Acetoanaerobium sticklandii: one gene and its partner. The protein of the gene in region 1 interacts with the protein of each later gene in a pairwise test. Links are inferred from orthologs where the notes say so. Each region holds a gene or a part of one and is shown in the gene's direction. Other genes may lie near its edges. The genes, in order: recJ and CLOST_RS04345.

Region 1 (9,741 bases):
TCGATAAAATTTCTGAAAATGAAAGAATTCTAAAACTGACCTTTGTTGGAGATAGCGGTGAAACAACCATTGAAAAGGAAGCGATAAGAGGTTTGTTTGGATATTCCAATTTAAAAAGCAATTGGTTTACAATAAACAGTCAGAACACAAAAAATACTCAAAGTATCGTAAGCGATTCTTATATTGCTGCTCTTAACGATTTACAGCTGTTTTTGAATAAATCAGAATCAAATAAAATAAATGGCTATTCAAATCTAAGTAATAATGATATTATTACTTCTCAAGATTATTTGTTTCAAGGCAAAGGCTATGGACATGGACTAGGTATGAGCCAATATGGAGCAAAAAAAATGGCAGAACAAGGTTACACCTTTGATGAAATTTTAAAATACTATTTTAAAGGAATAGATGTATATTAGAAAGGAAGAAATTATTGAAGACAAATGATTTTTACTTTGACCTACCTGAAGATTTAATAGCTCAGGTTCCACTCAAAAATAGAGATGAATCAAGATTAATGACATTAGATAAAAATACTGGAGAAGTTAAGCATAAAACCTTTAGAGATATTTTAGAATGTTTGAATGATAATGATATTCTTGTTTTAAACAATACACGTGTTATTCCAGCTAGATTATTTGGATTTAAAGCAGAAACCAATGCAGAAATTGAAATTCTTTTACTTTCCAGAAAAGATATAAATACATGGGAAGCTCTAACCAAGCCAGCAAAGAGATTGAAGCTCGGAACGAAGATAATCTTTGGAGATGGGTTACTTATTGGAATAGTAAAAGAATTACAAGAAGATGGTATAAGAACTATAGAGTTTGAATATGAAGGTATTTTTGAAGATGTTTTGGATAGACTTGGTAATATGCCACTACCTCCATATATACATGAAAAACTAGAAGATAAAGAAAGATATCAAACTGTATATTCTAAAGTTACTGGCTCTTCTGCTGCCCCTACCGCAGGGCTTCACTTTACTCCTGAAATTTTGCTGGAGCTAAAAAATAAAGGAGTGCAGATTGAATATGTAACACTTCATGTTGGATTAGGGACATTTAGACCAGTTAAAGCAGAGTCTATTTTCGATCATACAATGCATAAAGAATATTTTGAAATCGCAGAGGATGTTAAAAATAGACTAAATGAAGCTAAGAAAAATGGTAAAAGGATAGTGTGTGTAGGAACAACGAGTGTGAGGACTTTAGAGTCGTCTGCAAATATTTTAAATAATTTAGATAGAAATTCAGGATGGACGGATATTTTTATTTATCCATCATATGAATTTAAATTTGTTGATGCTATGATTACAAACTTCCATTTGCCAGAGTCTACTTTGATTATGATGATAAGTGCTTTTGCAGGGAAGACTTATATTATGGATGCTTATGAAGAAGCAATAAGAGAAAAATATAGATTTTTTAGTTTTGGAGATGCAATGTATATATTCTAATAGAAAGTGTGGTTTTTTAATGTCGGCAATAAGATATGAATTAATTAAAACATGTAAACAGAGTGGTGCTAGGCTGGGTAAAATTTATACTCCTCATGGAGTAATTGATACACCTATTTTTATGCCTGTTGGTACTCAAGCAACTGTAAAATCTATGACTCCAGAAGAATTAAAAGTAATGGATGCCAGAATAATTTTATCCAATACATATCATTTATATATGAGACCTGGTCATGAGCTTATTGAAAAAGCTGGAGGGCTTCATAAATTTATGAACTGGGATAGAGCAATTCTAACAGATAGCGGAGGGTTTCAAGTTTTTAGCTTAGGACCTCTTAGAAAAATAGTAGAAGAAGGTGTACATTTTAGATCTCATCTTGATGGCTCAAAACATTTTATAAGTCCAGAAAAGGCAATAGAGATTCAAAATTCATTAGGTGCAGATATAATTATGTCATTTGATGAATGTGCACCATATCCTTCTGAATATAATTATGTAAAAAAATCTCTAGAAAGAACAACAAGATGGGCAAAAAGAGGAAAAGAAGCTCATAAATATCCAGAAAAGCAAGCTTTATTTGGAATTGTTCAAGGTGGCATGTACAAAGATTTAAGAACTCAATCAGCAAATGAGCTAATGGAAATAGATTTCCCAGGATATTCTATTGGTGGGCTATCTGTAGGTGAACCTAAACCGATAATGTATGATGTTTTAGAGCATACTACGCCTCTACTTCCAAAAGATAAACCTAGATACTTGATGGGTGTAGGAAGCCCAGACGATTTAATTGAAGGAGTAATAAGAGGAGTAGATATGTTTGACTGTGTACTTCCTACTAGAATTGCGAGAAATGGAACGGCAATGACTAGCCAAGGAAAGGTTGTTGTTAGAAATGCTACTTATCAAGAGGACTTTACTCCACTTGACCCTAATTGTAATTGTTATACTTGCAAGAACTATTCTAGAGCGTATATTAGACATCTTGTTAAGGCAAATGAAATTTTAGCTTCTAGATTAATTACTAACCATAATCTACATTTTCTTTTAAATCTAATGCACGAAGTTCGTACAGCAATAAAAGAAGATAGGCTATTAGATTTTAAAAAAGATTTTTATTCTAAGTATGGCTTATAATTTTTTTATTAATAAAAAAGTGGATGAATTATTAAAAATAAGATATTATAATACTTGGAAAACATTCTCCTATTAGGAGGTGAAATGTAAATGAATGTTCAGCAATTAAGCAGTTTAGTTATACCTTTTATTTTTCTAATCATATTTTATTTATTGTTGATAAGACCTCAGCAAAAAAGGGAAAAATCTATTAAAGAAATGAGAAATTCTCTTAAAGTTGGAGACAATGTTGTAACAATAGGCGGTATGGTAGGGAAAATAGTAAAAATCTTTGAAGATGAAGTCACCATAGAAATCGGATCAGACAAAACTAAGATAACTCTTGAAAAATGGGGTATTGCGAGAGTAAAACAATAATTTTGTAGTCTTCCACTTCTAATAGACTAGTGGAAGATTTTTTTTGACATATAATAAATTCAGATATAAAAGTTATAAGAATTTTTATCATGTCAAACCATGCATATAAATATAAAAAGTAAGGAGGATATTATATGAAATTTAAAAATGTAAGTCTTTTTATATTAATAATATTAGTTATAGCTGGTTTTAGCTTTACAGCAATTAATGGACTAAATATTGGAAATATAAAACTTTCGCCAGTAGGAACACAAATTAATCAAGGATTGGACCTTAAGGGAGGAGTTTTTGTTGTATATGAAGCAAAAACTGATGCTAAGGGAGAAGAGTTAAATAAAATTATTGACCAAACAATTGAAGTTTTTAGAAAAAGAGTAGATGGTATGGGATTAACTGAACCTGTAATTGTAAAAGAGGGCGATAATAGAATTAGAATTGAGCTTCCAGGAGTAAATGATGCTCAGCAAGCTATAGAAACTATAGGGAAAACTGCTCAGTTACAGTTTATTTTGCCAGATGGAAATGTAGTAGTTTCAGGTGCGGAAGTTACTAAAGCTGATGTTATGATTGATAGCAGAAATAATCAACCATTTGTATCTTTAGAGTTTAATAGTGAAGGAAGTAAAAAGTTTGCAGAAGCAACTAGAAGCTTAGCTCCTACAAATGAGCCGATTTTCATAGTACTTGATGGTGAAGTTATATCAAGTCCTAGGGTTAACGAAGAAATACCTAATGGACAAGCTCAAGTAACTGGTAATTTTACAATAGAGAGTGCTTCAGAATTAGCCGGATTAATTAGGGCAGGTGCACTACCAGTAGATTTTGAGGAAGTTCAAAGCTCTACTATAACAGCTACTCTTGGTGAGGAAGCTTTAGATAAAAGCATATATGGAGCAAGCATAGGAATTTTATTGGTAATGCTATTCATGATATTTTACTATAGACTTCCTGGACTTGTTGCAGCTATTGCACTTGTAGCATATGTATTAATAGTCATATATACATATATAGGAATAAAGGCAACTTTAACTTTACCAGGTATAGCAGCAATGATTCTATCAGTTGGTATGGCTGTTGATGCGAATGTAATAATTTTCGAAAGAATTAAAGAAGAAATAAGAAGTGGTAAATCTATAAGAGTATCTGTAGATTCTGGTTTTCAAAAAGCTATGTCTACAATCATAGATTCCCAAATAACAACTTTTATTGCTGGTGTAGTGCTGTATAACTTTGGGACAGGAAGTATAAAAGGATTTGCTATAACTTTAATGATTGGTATTATGGCCTCAATGTTTTCTGCTATAATTATCACTAGATTTTTATTAAAATCTGTTATTGGAATTTCAAATATTAAAAATACAAAATTTTTTGGAGTATAGGAGGGAAAGCAAATGAATATCATAAAAAATAAGAAAATTTGGTTTAGCTTATCCCTAATTGTAATTATAGTTGGTATGTTACTTGGAATGATTAGAGGATATAATCTAGGTATAGATTTTACTGGAGGAACACTGATTGAAATTCAGATGAAAGACTATGTTGAATCTACTGAAATAAGAGAAATCACAGATGAAATTGATAAGAATGCTACCATTAATCATATTGGAGAGACAAAAGATATAATTCAAATAAGAACTACCGAAAATTTAAACAATGAAGCCAGAATGGAGCTATTTAAATTATTTAAAGAGAAATATAGTTTGGAAGAGAATCAACCACTTAGGTCTGAGCAATTTGGTCCAGCAATTGGTAAAGAAATTCAAAACAAAGCTATGCTATCAGTTATTATAGCAACTATTGGTATGCTAATATACATAACTTTTAGATTTCAGTTATCATATGGATTATCAGCTATACTAGCACTTGTTCATGATGTTTTATTTGTACTTTCTGTTTATGCTATTTTTAGAATTCCACTTAACAGTCCTTTTGTTGCAGCAATGCTTACTGTTGTGGGTTATTCTATTAATGATACTATAGTAGTATTTGATAGAATTAGAGAAAATATGAAGCATGCAAAGAAAAATGCTTATGAGGAAGTTGCAGAACTATCAATAAGACAAACTGTATCAAGATCAATTAATACTTCCTTAACTACTTTGCTTGCTATTGTTGCATTGTATGTTTTTGGAGTAGAGTCAATAAGAGAATTTACTCTTCCTTTGCTAACAGGTATAATGATTGGTACTTATTCATCAATTTTTATAGCAAGTCCAATATGGGTTTTAATTAAGAGTAAAAAGGGCAATATATAAATATTGCCTTTTTTTTTCGAATATTTTCTATAAATTAGCAAAATATATATTTGAATAAGAACAGTTAATCTATGATTATAAAAGTTTTCTTCAGGAGGTGTATTAATGAAATTTAAGTATTATAATCCTAAATATAATAACTTAAAAAGAACTTCAGAAATACTTCAGATACTTGGGAAGTATGGTTTTACTTTTTTTGCTGAAAAGATAAACCTTGAAGAAGTTTTTGGAAAAATTAAAATACCTGCTAATAGTAATATAATGAATATGTCGACTGGAGAAAGAATTAGATGTGCTTTTGAGGAATTAGGGGTTACTTTTATAAAATTAGGACAAATTTTATCGACAAGAAGTGATTTACTGGATTCATGTATTCTAACAGAATTAAAAAAACTTCAAGATGATGTAAATCCAAATTCTTACGAGGACTTAAATTCTGTATTTTTTAGTCAATTTAATAAAAATATAGAAGATAAAGTTAAGTATATTAATAAAAAACCATTAGCATCAGCATCAATTGGACAAGTTTATTTTGCTATATTAGAAACTGGAGATAAAGTAATAATTAAAATTCAAAGACCTAATATAGAAAATACTATCAGAATGGATTTAGATATTCTTAGAAGCATTGCTAGATTACTTGATGATCATTTAAATTATTCTGGAATAAGCTTTATTCAAATTTATGAGGAATTCTCGAACCAGATATTAAGAGAGCTAGATTATAATTTCGAAGCAAGAAACTGTGATAAATTTAGAGAAATTCATAAAAATGATTATAAAATTTATATTCCAGAAATAAATTGGGAATTAACTTCTCAAAAAGTATTAACTATGGAATGGATTGATGGAATAAAAATTAATGAAATTGAAAATAATGATAAATATTACAATAAAATTGAAATAAGCCAAGTTTGGATTAAAGCAATTATGAAACAAGTTTTTATACATGGATTTTTTCATGCTGACCCTCACCCTGGAAATATATTGATATTAAAAAATAATAAAATTGCTTTAATTGACTTTGGAATGGTTGGATTTATTGATAAAAACACTATAGAATTTATATCTGAAATCTTTATAGCTTTAACTATAAATGATACTCAAAGTATAGTAGATGCTTTGTTTGAAATGGATGCAATATCTATGGATGCTGATGTTCAAAAAATATACCATGATTTAAATATTTTTATTCATTACTATTATTCATTATCTTTAAGCAAAATAAACATTACAGAGCTGTTAACCGAGTTCTTAAGGTTCTGTAGAGAAAACAATCTTAAGTTACCTAGCCAAGTTTCACTACTTTCTAAAACATTAATAACATTAGAAGGTGGAGTAAGAGAAATAAATCCATCGATAAGCATATCTGAAATTTTAACAGAGTTTGCAAAGGATTTTTATAAAGATAAGTTAAGTTTGAAAAATATAGCTTTAGAATCAAAATATTCAATAAAGGGATTTTTATCTGATTTTAAAAGCTTGCCTAGACAGTTAAGAATTTTACTTAAATCAATTGAAAAAAATAATATAAAGATTGCTATTGATGATAGCTCTTTTGTGAAAATAGACAAGACTCTTAATCATGTAACAAACATAATATCTATTAGCTTAATAATAGCAGGTTTAATAGTAGGATCTTCACTGGTAATTACTACCAAAGTAGAACCTACTCTTTGGGGATATCCAGTTCTAGGGATAATTGGATACTTAGCCTCTGCTATCATGGGACTAGTTCTGATTATATCAATAGTAATAGTACAACGTAAGAGGTGAAATAATGAAGAATAAATGGCTGCTTAGAGAAAAAGGCCAAGAAGAAGATTTAAAATCTCATTTATTAAATGTAAGGCAAATAAATATTGAAGAGTCAAAATCATTTTTGAATCCAACAAAAGCGGATTTGATTTCTCCATATCTTTTAAAAGATATGGAGAAGGTTGTAAATAGGATAAATACAGCAAAATACAAAAGTCAACTAATATGTATTTATGGAGATTATGATGTGGATGGAATATCCTCTGTTTCCATTTTACTTAAAACTTTTAATTTCTTAGGTATTAATTCAATATTTTATATACCAAAGCGCATAGAAGAGGGATATGGAATTAACACTCAGGCGATAGATACAATTAAAAAAATGGGAGCAGATTTGATTATTACAGTGGATTGTGGTATTACCTCAGTCGATGAAATTGAGTATGCTAAAACTATTGATTTGGATGTTATAGTTACAGACCATCATGAATGTAAAGAAATACTACCTGATGCAATTGGAATAATTAATCCAAAGCAGGACGAATGTGAATATCCGTACAAACATTTATGTGGTGCGGGGATAGCTTTAAAAATTGCTCAAGCGTTAATTGAGGATAATGATAGCGCATTATTTGATGAACTAATAGAAATTGCTTGTATTGCGACTATTGCTGATATAGTTGAACTAAGCGGAGAAAATAGAGTTATAGTTAAAAACGGACTGTTATCTTTAAAAAAGACTATAAATATTGGATTAAAAGCATTGATGGAAGTTTCAGGAATAAATTCAAGCAATATTAATTCATCAAATATTGCTTTTATATTAGCTCCTAGAATAAATTCTACAGGTAGAATGGGCACTCCTGAATTAGGGGTAAGCTTGATTATAGAAGATGATTTTGAAGAAGCTGTTATTATGGCAAGAAAAATCGAAGAGCTAAATCGCGAAAGACAAACTGTTGAGCTAAAAATTTTTGAAGAAGCTGTAGCTCTTATAGAGCAGAAATCAAAAAATAATAAAATATTAATAGCCTCGTCAAAGAATTGGCATAGTGGAGTAATAGGAATAGTAGCTTCAAAGCTTACGGAAAAATATAATAAACCCACTTTTGTAATAGCTATCGAAGACGAGAATATTGGCAAAGGATCAGCAAGAAGCATTGATGGATTTAATTTATTTGAAAATCTATTAAAATTGGATGAATGCTTAATTAAGTTTGGGGGGCATAATCAAGCAGCTGGAATAACAATCCATGAAGATAGAATTGCCGAGTTCGAATTAATGATAAATGAAATTGCTGAAGAAATTTTAAACAAAAATCATTTCCAAAGAATAATTGAAATTGATTCAAAACTTAAATTGAAAGATATTAATTCTAATACCTTAAAAATATTAAACGAATTAGAACCGTTTGGTATTGGAAATAGAAAGCCTTTATTTTGTCTAACTAATTATAAATTATCAAATTATAAATATATTGGTAAAATGAAAAAGCACTTTAAAAGTGAAATTAATGATGATATAGAAATAATTGGATTTAACAAACATGAGCTTATTAATAATATAGATTTGAATTTTCCAGTAGATTTTGTATTTGAGTTAGAAATTAATTCTTTTAATAATAAAGATAAAATCCAATTATTATTAAGAGATTTAAGAAGCTCTTATAACTATAGTGAGGCACTTAAAATCATGCATGATTATATATTGAAATTCAAGGCTTTGACTCTAGCTAAGAATCAACTAACAAAAACAGATAAAGATAAAAAAATAAATTTTGATGAGATGTTATGTTTGTATGGCAAAAAATTACTGATAGTAAACACCTGTGAGAGTTATTTTAGCTTAATAGAAAGATTACATTTTTATAATATAAAGCCTACTGTAGATTTCGAAAATTCCATAAATGACTATACAATAATACTATCACCAATTATTGATAATTTAGACCTTTCAAGATATAATAATATTGTTATATATCAATCAGATAGTTTCTTATCTTCGATTAATATTGAAAGTCAAAATATTAAGGTTTTAAGTATTACAGATAAAATTATTCATACTAAGGATATAGTACCAAGCAGAGAAACTTTTATAAGCCTATATAAAGTGATAATGAATAAACTTAACATAAAGTTTTATATATTTGAAACCTGCGAATACTTTAGAATTTCTGAGTTAAGTTTTTTCGTAATCCTAGAAGTTTTTAAAGAATTAAGAATTATAGATTTTGAATTAAATTGCTCAGATGGATCTGTTAGTGTAAAAACTATAAATAAGTTGATTGGTAAAAAAAATTTAGATGAAACAAAAACTATTAAATCATTGGATTTTATTAATCTTTATGATAAATAATCTATTTTCTTAGGAGGAAAACAAGTGGATATAAAATCGAGAATTAGAGAAATCGAAAATTTTCCAAAAGAAGGAATTAATTTTAAAGATATAACAACTTTACTTAAAGACAGTGATTATTTTAAATACTCTGTGGATAAAATGGTAGCTGATCTAAAAGATAAAAATATAGATTATGTTGTTGGTCCAGAAGCAAGAGGATTCTTGATGGGAGCAGCTGTGGCTTATGCTCTGGGAGTTGGATTTATTCCAGTAAGAAAACCGGGTAAATTACCAGCAGCAACTGCTAATATAGAATATGAGTTAGAATATGGAGTTGATTCTTTAGAAATACATGTAGATGCAATTGAAGAAGGACATAAAATAGCTATTGTAGATGACCTACTAGCAACAGGTGGTACAGTTCAAGCTGTTGCAAAAC
Region 2 (9,694 bases), 510 kb from region 1 along the record:
AATTGATACATAAGTTTTCGATGAACGACTTAAATATAGTAGTAGATGTAAATGGAGGAGCAGTTCACGTTGTAGATGAAATTACTTTTGACGTGCTGGATTATTATGAACTTAATGATGCAGAAAAAATTGCGAAAAAGCTTCCAAAGTATACTCTAGATGAGATAAAAGAAACCTTTGATGAAATAAAAAGTTTAGTTGAAGATGGGCTTTTATATTCGCCTGATAACTATCTTGATATAGATGCGTTTAAAAATAGAGAACCTGTGGTTAAAGCTATGTGTCTTCATATAGCTCATGACTGTAACTTGAAATGCAAATACTGCTTTGCATCTCAGGGAGACTTTGGTGGAGCTAAATCCATTATGAGTTTTGAAGTAGGAAAAAAAGCTTTAGAGTACTTAGTTGATAATTCTGGAAGCAGAAAAAATCTAGAGGTGGATTTCTTTGGTGGAGAGCCACTTATGAATTTTGAAGTAGTAAAGCAGCTAGTTGAGTATGGCAATGAGCTAGCAAAAGAAAAAGGAAAGAATTTTAGATTCACAATCACTACAAACGGAGTTCTATTAGATGATGAGATTATAGACTATGTAAACGAGCATATGCACAATGTGGTACTGAGCTTGGATGGAAGAAAGTCTATCAATGATGATATGAGACCGACTTTAAACGATAAAGGCAGCTATGATATTATCGTTCCGAAGTTTCAGAAGCTGATTGAAAAACGAAAAGACAAGTACTATTATGTAAGAGGCACTTTTACTAGAGATAATATGGATTTTAGCAAAGATGTTCTTCACTTTAAGGACTTAGGCTTTGATTTGACATCAGTAGAACCAGTAGTAGGAGATGAATCTAATCCTTACGCACTTAGAGAAGAGGATCTGCCTAAAATCTTAGATGAATATGAAAAGCTAGCTGTAGAATATTCAAAAATGAGAGTTAATAATGAGCCTTTTAGATTCTTCCACTTTATGGTTGATTTATCTCAGGGACCTTGTGTTATAAAGAGAATGACGGGCTGTGGAGCAGGTAATGAATATCTTGCTATTACACCTGAGGGAGACATCTACCCATGTCATCAATTTGTAGGGCAAGAAGAATTTAAGATGGGAAATGTAATGGCAGATAAGGTTGAGCTTCCTAAAGAAATGCAAGAAACCTTTAAAGAGGCGCATATCTATGCCAAAGATGAATGTTCAAAATGCTGGGCAAAGTTTTACTGCTCAGGAGGATGCCATGCAAATGCATTTAATTTCAACAACGATATATTAAAGCCTTACGACCTTGGTTGTCAGATGCAAAGAAAAAGACTAGAGTGTGCTCTTATGGTCGAAGCTAGCGTGATGATGAATCAAGATGAATTGGAGCCATTAGTATGATAAATTTTGACAGAGTCCCTATAATTAAGGGACTCGAATTTTATAAAAACCAAAATAATACAGCTTTTCATATGCCTGGACATAAGCAAAACCAAAGGATATTTGAAGAACTGGAGTTTTTAAAAGCCAATGTTTATAGCTATGATTTGACAGAGGTTCCTGGGACTGACAATTTATATGAAGCTGAAGAGATGATAAAAGATGCTCAGGTTCTTTTAGCAGAAGCTATGGGAAGCAAAAAAAGCTACATGCTTGTAAATGGCAGTACCTGTGGTATTTACAGTATGATACTAGGGCTACTTAATAAAAATGATAAGATTATAGTTCAAAGAAACTGTCATAAATCAGTTTTTACAGCTATTTATTTAGGAAACCTGAGTAGCATATATGTTTATCCTAAGGTGATAAATGATTTTGATATTGCCTCTACTGTTGATGCCAATGATTTAGCTGAGGTTATTAAGGAAAATAAAGATGCAAAAGCTGTAGTAATTACTTCACCTACTTATTATGGAACCTGTGCATATATAAAGGAAATATCAAATCTATGCAAGGAAAATAATATGCTACTGCTCGTAGATGAGGCACATGGAGCTCACTTTAATTTTAGCTCACTACTTCCTGAGACTGCCATTAGTTTAGGTGCTGATATTGCAGTAACCAGCTTTCATAAAACTCTGCCAGCCCTTACCCAGACAGCGGTACTTAATTTATCACATAGCCTATCTGATGCTCAAATAGAAAAGATAGAGTCAAAGCTTCAGATGTTTCAATCAAGCAGTCCATCTTATCTTTTTTTAGCGTCAATAGATATGGCTAGATATATAATGGAAACTAAAGGTGAAATGCTCACGAGGGAGCTAAAGGCAAATATAGATAAGGTAAAAGAAGCTCTTTCTGACATCAGAGGGATAAGAGTTTTAGATGAAACCCATCTAGAAAATGAAAGCTATGATTTTACTAGGCTTGTTATAAATACTCCTCTTAGGGGTAATTACTTGGCTGAGCTTTTAAGGAGTAAGTATAATATTCAAGTGGAAATGGCAGATTTTAATAATATAGTTTTAATTGGAACTATAGCAGATACTAGCATCATGTATGAAAACTTAGTAAAGGCATTAAAGGATATTTTTGCAGATTCAAATTATGAGGCACAACTAAATGCTCATATAAATGAAGCTAGAAAAGATAGTAACTTAATTAACATAAATAGCTATAAGCTGATGCCAAAGCCTAAGACTATACTCAATTGGCATGAAGCAGAAGAGCTAGAGAGAGAGCTTGTTGAGCTGGATGATTCTATTGGAAGAGTATCTGCAGAATCGCTTGTACCCTATCCTCCAGGAGTGCCACTTGTATTACCTGGAGAAGAGATAACTAGTGAGATAATCACTTATATCAATGCTATAAAGTCAGATAGTCTTAAGCTTACAAAAAGCTTATCTTCCAAGGAAGCAGATAAAATATACGTAATAAAGATTTAAGATGAAAGGGGAGGATTACGATTAGCAAATCGTTATTTATAGCGGAAAAACCTAGTGTTGCACTTGAATTTGCAAAGACTCTAGGCATAAAAGGGAATAAAAGAGATGGCTATATCGAATCTTCTGATGCAATTGTTACTTGGTGTATAGGACATCTTGTGACCATGAGCTATCCTGAAAAATACGATATAAAGTACAAGGCTTGGAGACTTCATGACTTACCTTTTTTACCTGAAGAATATAAGTATGAAATCATTGCAAATGTTCAAAAACAGTTTGATATTATAAAAGAGCAGATGAATAGAGATGATGTGACTACTATATATGTATGTACTGACTCTGGAAGAGAGGGAGAGTATATATATAGACTGGTAGACATGATGGTGGATGCAAAATCAAAAGAGAAAAAGAGAGTCTGGATTGATTCCCAAACTGAAGATGAAATCAAAAAAGGTGTAAAAAATGCAAAGCCTCTAGAAGCCTATGACAACCTAGCTGATTCAGCATTTCTTCGTGCAAAAGAAGATTATCTTATGGGAATAAATTTCTCTAGACTTCTTACCTTATGCTATGGAAGAACTCTTGCTAAAAAGCTAGAAAAGGATCACATAGTCATAGCAGTTGGTCGTGTTATGACCTGCGTTTTAGGGATGATTGTAAATAGAGAAAGAGAAATAAGAGATTTTGTTAAGCTTCCATATTATAAGATTCAAGCTCTATTTGAATTTGAAGGCTCTATAGATTACGATGCTGAGTGGAAAGCTGTAGAAGGCTCTAAATATCACCTTTCAAATCAAATCTATAAGGAAGTTGGATTTACGGACAAAGCTTTGGCTGAAACCTTTGTAAATGAACTAAAAACCTCTAAAGAAAAGCCTGTAATTGAAGATGTTAAGAAAAAGAAGGAAACTAAAAATCCTCCTCTTTTATACAATCTTGCAGAGCTACAAAATGAGCTTTCTAAAAAGCTAAAGCAAAGTCCTGACCAGACACTAAAGATTGCCCAGAATCTTTATGAAAAAAAGCTCATTACTTATCCTAGAACAGATGCAAGAGTTCTATCAACTGCGGTTTGCAAGGAAATCCTTTCAAATTTAAAAGGTCTAACTCAGCTAGATAAAGTAGCATCACTAGATGAAAAGGATAAGACGCTGCCAGAGTATGCTTTAGAGGTTATTAATAGTAACAAACATAAGGGCCTTGAAAAAACCAAATATGTAAATGATAAAGCTATAACTGACCACTACGCTATAATTCCGACGGGTCAAGGTTTATCAACCTACAATAAGCTTCCAGGAATTGAAAAAGAAGTATACATACTTATAGTAAGGAGATTTTTGGCTATATTTTTTCCTCCTGCAATATACAATCAACTTTCGATTACAACAAAGCTTGAAGATGAAAGATTTTTTTCTACTTCAAAAGTATGTACCTCTGAAGGTTTTCAAGTGATTTTAAACGATGAAAAGAAAGAAGACGATTCAAAGCAGGATAAGGCTGAGATTTTGAAAAAGCTAAAAAAAGGTCAAACTGTTTTAGTTAAAGAGCTGGACATCAAGGAATCGGAAACGACTCCGCCAAAGAGATATAACTCAGGTTCAATTATTCTTGCTATGGAAAATGCAGGAAAGCTAATCGAAGATGATGAGCTAAGAGAGCAAATCAAAGGAAGTGGAATAGGAACTAGTGCTACTAGAGCAGAGATATTGAGTAAGCTGGAAAAAATAGATTATATTTCGCTCAATAAGAAAACCCAAATTCTAACCCCAACAACTTTAGGAGAATCAATCTACGACGTAGTTGCTGGCTCAATCCCTTCACTACTTAGACCAGAGCTCACAGCTAGCTGGGAAAAAGGGCTATCTATGATAGCTTCTGGTGACATAAAAAATGATGAGTACATGAAAAAATTAGAGAGCTATATCCAGAAAAATACTAGTAGAGTTTTGACTCTTACAAAAAATACTAATGTTAAAAATAAAGCATCTGAGATAGATAAAACTCCATTAGGAAGCTGTCCACTTTGCAAGGATGGTAAAATAAAAGAAAATTCAAAAGCGTATTTTTGTACTAACTGGAAACAAAGCTGCAATTTTACTCTTTGGAAGAATTCCCTGCCTGAGCTTAAAGAGGATATATCTAGGGATTTGGTAAAAGAGCTTTTAGCTTCAGACAAAAACAGCATCAAAGTCCACACTTCTGAAAATAAGGATATTCATATTAAGTTCAAAGAAAGCGGTAATGGAGAACTTGAAATCACAAAAAGCCACTAAATTTAGTGGCTTTTTATATGATAGTTTAACCCCCGCCAACAGGTGGGAAAAGAGCAAGCACATCATCAGACTTAAGCACAGCATCAAAATTAGTTCCTCTTCCATTTATCATTATTATTGCTACATCTTGCAGAGGAATTCCGAGGCTTTCAATTATTTCTTTGACAGTAGTATCTGAACTTACGTCCATATCCATTATTTTTTCTCTATTTTCTCTTAGGTTTGCAAAGAGCTTAACAGTGATTTGCATAATTTCCTCCTAAATCATATCTAGGTGTCTTTCTTGAGTTTAAAATTTGCTTCATTGCCTTGATTTTTTCCATAAAAGCCTAAAGCAATCCTATAAGGGCCAGGACATCCAGGTGGCAGAAAAGCTACGCGGTCTCCAGGATTGATTATATAATCTACCTGCTGAACAAAACCGTTTACAAAAATTACTTCGATATCGTCTCGCTTGATTTCTAGCTGTTTAGAGAGTTCCAAACCGCTTATAGGGCCATCGATTTCGAGAAATACAGGCATGGTTCCAAATTTCTTTTTTAAAAAGGCATCAAGTTGTAAAAAACCTCTTAGTTCTATTGTTTTATTTGAGTTTTCCATCATTTTGCCTCCTGTATTAACATCTGTTAAATATGAAAAGCCGAACCTATGTCCGACTTTTCAGCATTTTTTACAATTAGAACTTCATAACTTCATCGATTTCTTCAGGGCTGAAATCCCAAACTACATTATGTGGTGCTATAGGTTCATATTCCATAAATTCTGGCAATCTATCATGTGAATTTGTAAAGCCAGCACGTTTATTAAAGTCTCTTTCAACGCGAAGAACATTCTTTCCTAGCTCATCTACGTCATCAGAAGTTAAGCTAAGGCCGTATTGAGCATTTATCATATCTATTAGAGCTTGATAGCCAGCTGGGCTGTCTGCTATACCAAAGTATACAAATAGACACATTCCAGTACTGTCAATTGCAGCTGTACCGATTTGCATAGCACGTGCATACTCTATTTGACCTTCTTTTTTAAGAGGATCTATGTCTGCTCCGACTTTTAGGATGTTTCCTGAGATACAGTATCCTGCAGTGTGGTCTGCGCCCATAGTAGTAGTAGCATATGTTAAGCCGATACCCTTGATAGCACGTGGATCATACGCTGGGATTGCTTGGTCTTTTACTACTGGAACACGATATAGTCCGCAAACTTTTCCAACTATAGATGTTCCTCCTGCTATGATTCTAGCAAGTGGAGTAGGATTAGCCATATCTTTAACTATTTCAAGAACTTTTTCTCCATCGCCCCAAGGAATTAATCCGCCTTCCATTGCAGTAGCAACAGCAACAGCAACTTCTATACTGTCAACTCCTACATCATCCATAGCGCGGTCTATATATGCGATAGTATCGAAATCTTTGATACCAGCATCAGCGCCTAGTCCCCAAATAGTTTCATATTCAAAACCACTTGTGATGTATTTACCTTGTTTATCAGGATACCACTGAGAACAACGAATAACGCATCCTTTATGACATCCGTGTGAAACTTTTCCATCTCCACCACGCTCAGTGATAGTTGCATTTAGAGTTTCTCCAGAGAAATTGTCATTGTGGTCTATTCTTCCACCAGTGAAGTTGTTTGCTGGAAGTCCGCCTGCTTCATTAATAATATTAACTAATACATCTGTACCATAAAGTGCAAGACCTTGGCCTGCAACTGGATGGTCTAATAGAGCCTTTGCAAAAACCTTAGAAGCAGCAGCGAAAGCTTCTGGGTCAGCTACTGGTACTTTGCTTGCTCCAGTTTCATCTATGATTATAGCCTTTACATTTTTAGAACCAAGTACTGCTCCTAGTCCACCTCTACCAGCACTTCTAATATTACCTTCAGGGTCTTTGAAAGAAATATTTGCAGATGGAAGTCTGTGCTCACCAGCAGGTCCTATAATTGCAATTCCAACGTGAGAACCATATTTTTCGCCTAGTATACGAATAGCATCATAGTTTCCGCAACCGCCTAAAATTTCAGCTGGAGCAGGCTCGATAGTAACGCCGTTCATATCTAATTTAATTACATAAAACTTATCGTCGCTTGGTTTGCCTTCGATTACAAATGCTTTAATTCCCATTTTAGCTAGCATTTGAGAAGAAGAACCTCCAGTATTTGATTCTTTAATAGTTCCAGTTAGTGGACTTTTAGCTCCTACAGACATACGACCAGAGTTTGGTGCAGATGTTCCGCTAAGTAGACCTGGAGCGAAGATTATTTTGTTGTTTTTTCCAAGTGCATGACATGTTGGGATAACTTCGTCATTTACAAAGCTAGAAGTAAGTGCTCTACCACCTAGTCCAGCATATTTTTCTGGCACATCTGTAATTTCGTGTTTTAGAGTAGCCATGTCAATTCTAATAAATTTTTGCATGAAAAAACCTCCTTCTAAATTTGGTTTAGGTATAATCGTAGCAGATTATACAGGATAACAGTGAAATTCAGTGTTAACCCCATCCTTTCCAAATAGCGGGAGGCAGCGTAGTTTCCTACTCTACCCATTGGCCAACCTTCATGGCATATATTTCAATACTTTAGAATAGTTAGCTCGGATAAGTTTGATTATTCTGATTATTTTTATATTATCACAAAAGCGACGATTTGTCTATTTTTGATTCCTCATTAAGGTTTACAATTAAAATGTTTATACTTTGTTAAATTTATGCTATATTATTTTTATACAGTTTTTCTTAATAAATATTCTCATTAAGGATTAGTAAAGGGAATGGGGGATGTAAGATGCAGAGTGTTTTGACTACCTGTCCATACTGTGGCTCGGGTTGTACTTTTTATCTTAACGTTAAAGATGGAGAGATAGTTAGTGTAACTCCGAATGAAAAAAATGCAGTAAATGGGGGAAAGCTTTGTTCAAAAGGACATTTTGGTTTTGACTTTGTACATCACAAAGACAGACTAAAAAATCCAATGATAAGAAGGAACGAAAAGCTAGAGGAAGTATCTTGGGAAGAAGCTTTTGAATTTATAACTTCAAAGCTAAAATCAACCATAAAAGACCATGGACCAGACAGTATAGCTTCATTTAGCTCGGCGAGATGCACTAATGAAGAAAACTATTTAATGCAGAAATTAATGAGAGCAGCTATTGGGACTAATAATATTGACCACTGCGCTAGACTCTGACATGCACCTACAGTGTCCGGTCTGGGCACAGCTTTTGGCAGTGGAGCAATGACAAACTCTATAGACGAAATTGATTTGATGGATGAAAAAGATGCGATTTTTGCAATAGGGACAAACACGACTGAATGTCATCCTATTATTGGACTAAAATTACTTCAAGCAAAGGATAGGGGAACCAAGCTTGTAGTAGCAGACCCTAGAAAAACTGATTTGGCTATGCATGCTGATGTATGGTTAAGACAAAAGCCTGGTACTGACGTAGCACTTCTTAATGCTATGATAAATGTAATCTTGAATGAGAATCTAGCAGACAATGAATTTATAAATACTAGGACTGAAAACTTTGAGCAGATGAAAGAAACGGTTCTTAAATATACGCCAGAATACAGTGAAAAAATCACAAAGGTTCCAGCTGAAAAAATAAGAGAAGCAGCTAGAATAATTGCAAAATCAAACAATACTGCTTCCTACTACACTATGGGAATCACACAGCATACTACAGGAGTAGACAATGTGCTTTCTGTTGCAAATCTAGCTATGGTTACTGGAAATCTTGGAAAGCCAAAAGCTGGAGTAAACCCACTTAGAGGACAAAACAACGTTCAAGGGGCTTGTGATATGGGAGCTCTTCCTAACGTTTATCCAGGATATCAAGCAGTTACGGACCCAGCAATAAAAGAAAAATTTGAAAAAGCGTGGAATAAGCCACTTAGCGATAAAGTTGGGCTTACTATTCCGTCAGTTCTTAATGAAATAATGAAAGATAATGTGAAGGTTTTATATGTATTTGGAGAAAACCCAGTTAGAAGTGATCCAGATGTTACTCATGTAAAGCATTGCTTAGAGCATCTTGACTGCCTTATCGTCCAGGATATATTTTTGACTGAGACAGCTGAGCTTGCAGATGTAGTACTACCAGGAGCAAGCTTTGCAGAAAAAGATGGAACCTTTAGTGGAACAGACAGAAGAGTTCAAAGAATAAGAAAGGCAGTTGAGCCTATAGGAAACTCTATGCCTGACTGGTTGATACTCAGCAAGCTGATTTCTTCTATGGAATATCCTAGCGATTATAAATCTCCTGAAGAAATATTCAATGAAATAAGAACTGTAACTCCTAGCTATGCAGGAATTACGTATGGCAGAATAGAAAATGAAGTCATTTCTTGGCCATGTCCTACTGAAGACCATAAAGGAACACCGATATTACACATAGGGAAATTTTCTAGAGGATTAGGAAAGTTTTCTGCAATAGAACATAGAGACCCAGCTGAAATGCCTGATAAAGAGTATCCACTTATGCTTACTACTGGAAGGGTAGTGGCTCATTATCATACTGGAACTATGACAAGGCGCTGCTGGGGACTTAATGGAA

Evidence for each region.
Region 2: the proteins of recJ (region 1) and CLOST_RS04345 interact in binary tests that used the Escherichia coli proteins (3 or more experiments, as listed by UniProt). The link is inferred for Acetoanaerobium sticklandii from one-to-one orthologs.

The regions. Positions count from the first base shown.
Region 1 is NC_014614.1:1,467,434-1,477,174, reverse strand. Bases 6,591-9,653 are described here. They hold recJ (single-stranded-DNA-specific exonuclease RecJ), read left to right. Parts: upstream 6,591-6,986; coding sequence 6,987-9,320; downstream 9,321-9,653. Other genes in these bases: CLOST_RS06690 (adenine phosphoribosyltransferase), read left to right, coding at 9,345-9,653; CLOST_RS06700 (ABC1 kinase family protein), read left to right, coding at 6,591-6,982. Outside these bases: CLOST_RS06730 (SpoIID/LytB domain-containing protein), read left to right, coding at 1-419; tRNA preQ1(34) S-adenosylmethionine ribosyltransferase-isomerase QueA, read left to right, coding at 434-1,459; tRNA guanosine(34) transglycosylase Tgt, read left to right, coding at 1,479-2,594; preprotein translocase subunit YajC, read left to right, coding at 2,685-2,951; protein translocase subunit SecD, read left to right, coding at 3,086-4,330; protein translocase subunit SecF, read left to right, coding at 4,343-5,206; more of CLOST_RS06700, read left to right, coding at 5,312-6,590; more of CLOST_RS06690, read left to right, coding at 9,654-9,741. UniProt on the Escherichia coli protein: Single-stranded-DNA-specific exonuclease.
Region 2 is NC_014614.1:954,373-964,066, forward strand. Bases 2,506-5,521 are described here. They hold CLOST_RS04345 (DNA topoisomerase), read left to right. Parts: upstream 2,506-2,904; coding sequence 2,905-5,139; downstream 5,140-5,521. Other genes in these bases: CLOST_RS04340 (aminotransferase class I/II-fold pyridoxal phosphate-dependent enzyme), read left to right, coding at 2,506-2,866; CLOST_RS04350 (MoaD/ThiS family protein), read right to left, coding at 5,165-5,389; CLOST_RS04355 (MoaD/ThiS family protein), read right to left, coding at 5,410-5,521. Also shown: scfB (thioether cross-link-forming SCIFF peptide maturase), read left to right, coding at 1-1,382; more of CLOST_RS04340, read left to right, coding at 1,379-2,505; more of CLOST_RS04355, read right to left, coding at 5,522-5,742; CLOST_RS04360 (aldehyde ferredoxin oxidoreductase C-terminal domain-containing protein), read right to left, coding at 5,816-7,555.